One region of the Paraburkholderia sp. RAU2J genome, then DNA from elsewhere that is predicted to be linked to it. Evidence: predicted binding sites of a transcription regulator. Region 1 holds the regulator's gene; the other holds the start of a gene.
What was found. The regulator LexA, encoded in region 1, represses DNA repair genes until DNA is damaged. The targets are predictions, from matches to a motif close to ACTGTATNNNNATACAGT.
Positions count from the first base shown of each region.

Region 2: B0G69_RS26835 (VRR-NUC domain-containing protein) is a predicted target of LexA. The motif match lies at 1,610-1,627, and genes of this name have one in related genera.

Region 1 is NZ_RBXG01000001.1:3,512,037-3,515,175, reverse strand. Features, by position in the region: gene B0G69_RS15980 (DUF2939 domain-containing protein) at 1-362, opposite strand, end outside; gene B0G69_RS15975 (hypothetical protein) at 538-882, opposite strand; gene lexA (transcriptional repressor LexA) at 944-1,594, opposite strand; gene B0G69_RS15965 (sulfate ABC transporter substrate-binding protein) at 1,905-2,945, shown strand; gene cysT (sulfate ABC transporter permease subunit CysT) at 3,094-3,139, shown strand, end outside.
Region 2 is NZ_RBXG01000002.1:2,104,045-2,107,183, reverse strand. Features, by position in the region: gene B0G69_RS26845 (lactate utilization protein B) at 1-895, shown strand, start outside; gene B0G69_RS26840 (LUD domain-containing protein) at 882-1,466, shown strand; gene B0G69_RS26835 (VRR-NUC domain-containing protein) at 1,642-3,139, shown strand, end outside.

The sequences.
Region 1 (3,139 bases):
GGCGGCATGCCATTCAGTAAGGCTGCGACGCCGTCTGGTGTCGCATAGGAATCCACCAGCGGACCGATCAGCGTCACGCCGATCATCGCGCCGATGGTGGCCATTTTGCTGTCGTTATCCGCGTCCAGCCGGCGCGTCAGCATGCCTGCGATCTGCTCCTTCAGGCTGCCGCGCAACGCGGGAAAATCCACGTATTGATTGACGGTTTGCGCGTCGCGCGCATCTGCCGCGCGTTTGAGATTATTCAGCGCGATATAGGGTGACGCGTAAGCAAACCCGAGTGCCGCAATCACTACGACTACAACCAGCGCGATCAGCAGCGGCCGGGTGGCGGCGCCCTTGGTTCGTGTCGGACCTGTCATCGAATGGAACTCCCGATCAGATTGGATTTAACGTGGACTACGGCCCCGCAAAAACAATCCCATTCTATGCAAATATCCGAACAGCAGGTCTGAAAAGCGAGCACGACAACCGCGATGCGTGAGGCATGGTGCGGCCTCCATGGTGCGGCCTCTTTACTGCTCATGACACACACGCTCACGACTCGAAGACTGCACCATGCACATTGGCTTCATCGGCAATGCACCGGTCGATCATGCGGCACACCGCGTCGACCGTGCCCACCATGATCAGCCGCGACGGCCCATGATAGACGCGCACCGGCGCGCGCCGTGCAGGTTCCGCCGTATTCAACCCGGAGTTCAACGACACACGGGCAAACGCCGGCAACGACGACGGCAGGCTCGCCGTATCAGCGGGCGCGTCGAACAGCGACGCGGAGTCCTGAGCCGGTGCTTCGATCAATGAGCAAGGCACCACATTGCGCAAATGGCGCAAACGGCCGAACTGGCGAAAGGGCAGCAGGCGGGCAAGGCGTTCCATGAGTCTCTCCAGGCGATGCAGCGTTGATGCGGCGTGGGATTAAGCGAACAGGCGCGGTGGCTTAGAACTCGCCAGGGCGGATCAGCCCCACGGCGATGCCCTCCAGCGCGAATTCCGCACTGCCGGTTTCAACGAAAATGTTCTCGTAATCGGGGTTCTCCGCGATCAGCTCGAGGCCGTTCGGCCGACGCTTCAGGCGCTTGACCGTGACGTCGTCGCCGAGCCGGGCGATGATGATCTGGCCGTCTTTCGCCTCGCTCTTCTTTTGCACCGCGAGCAGGTCGCCGTCGAAGATGCCTGCGTCGCGCATGGACAGCCCGCGCACCTTCAACAGGTAGTCGGGCTTGCTCGAGAACAGCGCCGGATCACACGCGAAGTGCTGCGAGATATGTTCCTGCGCGAGGATCGGGCTGCCGGCAGCCACCCGGCCGATCAGCGGCAGCGACAGCTGCATGATGCTCGAGTGCGGCAGCGTGAACTGATGCGGTGAATCTTCCGGGCCCGCCAGCAGGCGAATACCGCGTGACGCGCCGGCGGCGAGTTCGATCACACCCTTGCGAGCGAGCGCGCGCAAATGTTCTTCTGCCGAGTTGGCCGAGCTGAAGCCCAGTTCGGCGGCAATTTCCGCGCGGGTGGGCGGAAAACCGGTGCGTTCGATCGCCCGGCGAATCAGATCGAAAACCTGCTGCTGTCGTGCGGTGAGTTTTGTCATGGCCACTGTATGTATGAACAGGTGACTGTATTTTTATACAGTATTCGGCGCAATTCAAGCTTTACTTTAAGTTCGTGACCCTGGGTGCCGTTACGGCGCCCGTAATCGGCGTCCAAACGTCCGTTTTCATGCCGCAACGCCTTATCCAGCTGTCATTACCACTTTTGCGTATTAAAGAATGAAGAAACATTATTTTTAATGATGAAAGCGCTTCGATAGACTGCCTTCCAGTTGCCGCTCATGTGCACGTGACCGCGACGCAGAACAACACCACGCTGGTTTCAGCGCACTACACGCGGAGAAAGTTCACATGAATCATCGACACACGGGGCTGGCTCGGAAAACGAAGCAACTCATCGCGGCGCTCGCGTTCGGCGCGGCCGGCGCGCTCGGCGCGATGACACCGGCGCATGCGGCCGACACCACACTGCTGAACGTTTCCTACGACCCGACGCGCGAGCTGTATCAGGAGGTCAACCAGGCGTTCGGCAAGGAATGGAAAACGAAGACCGGCGAGACGATCACCTTCAAGCAGTCGCACGGCGGTTCCGGCGCGCAGGCGCGCTCGGTGCTCGACGGCCTGCAGGCGGACGTCGTCACCCTCGCACTCGCCTACGACATCGATGCGCTCGCCGGCAAGGGGCTGCTCGACAAGGGCTGGCAAAAGCGCTTGCCGGACAACGCGTCGCCGTACACGTCGACGATCGTGTTCCTCGTGCGCAAGGGCAACCCGAAGCACATCAAGGACTGGGACGATCTGATCAAGCCGGGTGTGTCGATCGTCACGCCGAATCCGAAGACTTCGGGCGGCGCGCGCTGGAACTACCTCGCGGCGTGGGCGTACGCGCAACATCAGCCGGGCGGCAATGCCCAGAAAGCGAAGGAATTCGTCGGCAAGCTGTATAAGAACGCCGGCGTGCTGGACTCGGGCGCGCGTGGCGCGACTACCAGCTTCGTGCAGCGTGGCATCGGCGACGTACTGATCGCGTGGGAAAACGAAGCGTTCCTGTCGCTGAAGGAGTTCGGTCCGGACAAGTTTGAAATCGTCGTGCCGTCGGTGAGCATTCTCGCCGAGCCGCCGGTCGCGGTGGTGGACAAGGTCGTCGACAAGCGCGGCACGCGCAAGCTGGCCGAGGCGTATCTGAACTTCCTGTATAGCGAGCAAGGCCAGGAGATCGCCGCGCGCAACTTCTACCGTCCGCGTTCGAACAAGGTGCCGGCCGACCTGACCGCGAAGTTTCCGAAGCTGAAGCTGTACACGGTGGACGATTCGTTCGGCGGCTGGGCCAACGCGCAGAAGACGCACTTTGCCGACGGCGGTGTGTTCGACTCGATCTACCAGCCTCAATAACGCTGTCGATGCCCTAACCGGCATCGATACACCGGCGCGGCGGCGCGCCACTTCCGGGCGCGCCCAGTGGGCGCGCTTCTGGCCAACCGGAATCCGGACCCGTTGGCCGAAGATCAAACGCCAGCATCAACCTGAACGAGTATCCAGCATGACGACGTTGACCTTCCGAAAGCCGAGTGCATTGCCCGGCTTTG
Region 2 (3,139 bases), on a different contig from region 1:
CCGTACCATCGGCACCGATCCGCAGAACAGCGACATTCACTACCTCGCGGAAAGCCAGCGGATGAATACGCGCCCTTACTTCGTGCGCGAGAAAACCGCCGGCATGACCGGCTGCAATTTCGCGGTGGCGGAGACAGGCACGGTCGTCGTGTGTACTAACGAAGGCAATGCGGATCTGTCGGCGAATGTCCCGCCGCTGCACATCGCGTCGATCGGTATCGAGAAGATCATTCCCAGGGTGTCGGACCTCGGCGTGTTCGTGCGCATGCTGTCGCGCAGTGCGCTCGGTTCGCCGATCACGCAATACACGTCGCATTTCCGTGCACCGCGACCGGGTACCGAGATGCACTACATCCTCGTCGATCACGGCCGCTCGGAGCGCCTCGCGATGGAGGACTTCTGGTACTCGCTCAAATGCATCCGCTGCGGCGCGTGCATGAACACCTGTCCGGTATATCGGCGCAGTGGCGGGCTGTCGTATGGTGGCACTTACTCCGGGCCGATCGGCGCGATCATCAATCCGACGTTCGATCTGAAGCGCTACAGCGCACTGCCGTTCGCGTCGACGCTCAACGGCAGTTGCACGAACGTGTGTCCCGTGAAGATCAACATTCACGAGCAGATTTACAAATGGCGCACGGTGATCGCCGAGCGTCATGAAGTGCCGTTCGTGAAGCAGGAAGTATTGAAGATGGCAGGGCGTCTGCTCGCGAGTCCGACTCTGTATCGCGCGACGGTGTCGTCGATGGGCGGCGCATTGCGGCATCTGCCGAATTTCATGCTGTACAACCCGCTCAATATCTGGGGCAAGCAGCGTGAGTTGCCGGAGGCGCCGAAGCTGACCTTCCATGCCTGGTACAAAAAGAATCGTGGAGGCGGCGATGGCAACCCGTGAGGCTTTTCTGGCGAAGGTGCGGCAGGCGCAACCAGCGGCGCGGCCTCGTCCCGACGTGCCGCTGTTCGACGCGGCGGGCGGCGATCTGCGCGCGCGTTTTACGGCGGCGTTGCAGATGATGGGCGGCACCTGTGTCGACGCGGCAGCTGCCAGCGACGTGAGCATGCTGATTCGCGAGCGCTTCGGCGCCGAGGCGTCGATTGCATCGGCAACGCCCGAAGTGCCGGGGACGCGCGTGCTCACGGCGGACACGGAGCCCGCTTCATTGCAGGACATCGACGTCGGTGTGGTGCGGGCACGTTTCGGGGTCGCCGAAACCGGCTCCGTGTGGTTCAGCGAACGCGAGTATGTCGTCAACGCGCTGGGCTATATCGTCCAGCATCTGGTCGTGCTGCTCGATCCGGCGCAATTGATCGACGGTCTGCAGGACGTCTACCGGCGCGACGACTTCCGTGCCGCGCGTTATGCGGCACTCGTCACGGGACCGTCGGCGACGGCCGACATCGAAGGGGTACTGATTCGCGGCGCGCAGGGCGTGCGCTCGCTGACGGTGGTGTGGATCGCGCCATGACGCGATGATTCACTCGACGCAATCGAATCGGCTGCGTCGAATACTCGTTGGCCAAGGGGCGTGCAGCCCAGGCGGGGCGGCGTGCGTGTTTCATTGATCAGTCACGCCGACACGCGGAACCCGCCACGGACTTTGCTATCATCACTGTATAAACATACAGGTTATGCAAAAAGCCGTGGCAACCGATGCTCGATCAGAACTCCGCTCTGACGTCCCTTACTACCTGCTGAACTTCGAGCGCGCGCTGGCGTGGCTCGCCACGCGTTACGACGATCTGATGGACGCGCACGAACTCGCGTTCCTCGACGCTTTCGCCGGTTTGCCGCAAGCGTCGCGCGCGCTGCTGGTGCGTATGCTGATGCGCAAAGGCGCGCTGTTTCGCGCGAGCCGTCTGGCGTATGACGAGATTGGCTGCCCGTTGCAGGCGGTCGCGCCGATGGCGGCGCTCGGCTGGGTCGACACCGAGCCGCAGCTTTCACTCGACGATCTGTTCGCGCTCAGCACGCGCCCTCAGTTGCTGGAGATATTCGCCGAAGCCATCGCCCTGATTCCCGGCGCGAAGAGCTTGCGCAAATCGGATCTGCTGGACACGCTGCGGCCGTTTCATGAAACCGGCGGCGACGCGGAAAATCCCGCACGTCGCCCGCTTGCCGCGTGGCACAGCGGCGCCACGGACCACGTTTTTCACGTCGCGATTGCGCCGCTCTGCGAGCGGCTGCGTCTGATGTTCTTCGGCAATTTGCAGCAGGACTGGTCGGAGTTCGTGCTGGCCGATCTCGGCGTGTTCCAGTACGAAAAGGTGGCGTTCGCCCCCTCATCGCGCGCATTCCGGCAACGCGCCGACGTCGATGTTTATCTGGCGCTGCATGCATGCCGTGAAGCGCTGGAGTGGCTACCCATTGTCGATGGCGCGAGCGCGATCGACGAACTCGTTGCTACGGTCGTCTCGATCGAAACGGGAAACCCGTGGCTCGACATGCGTCGTTCGAAATTGCTGTTCCGTATCGGCTACGAGTGCGAACGGCGACAGAACTGGACCGCGGCGCTTGCGGTGTATGAGCGTTGCGCGTGGCCTGGCGCGCGTCATCGGCGTATGCGCGTGCTCGAACGCAGCGAGCGTTTCGACGAAGCGTTCGCGTTGGCCTCGCATGCCGCGGCCGCGCCTGAAAGCGAAGAGGAGGCGCAGCGCATCGCGCGCATGTTGCCGCGTTTGCGGCGCAAGCGTGGCGAGCCGGCGCTGCGCACGCCGGCAGCGCGCCCGATCGAGCGCAGGACGCTGGTGTTGCCGAAGCCCGAGACGCCGCAAGCAGTCGAATACGTCGCGCGCGATCATCTGACGTGCGATACCGCGCCGGTGCACTATGTCGAGAACGCACTGATCAATTCGCTATTCGGTTTGCTGTGCTGGGAGCCAGTGTTCGCGGCGCTGCCCGGCGCGTTTTTTCATCCGTTCCAGCGCGGCCCGGCCGATCTGTATGCGCCGGATTTCCATGCGCGCCGCGCGGACCAGTTTGCCGCGTGCCTCGCGCAACTCGATAGCGATGCCTATCGCGAGACGATTCTGCGGCATCTGCACAGCAAGGCGGGGCTGCAGTCGCCGTTCGTGTTCTGGGGGCTGCTGTCGCAGGAGCTTGTCGCGCTCGCGCTAGACTGTCTGCCCGCCGCGCATCTGA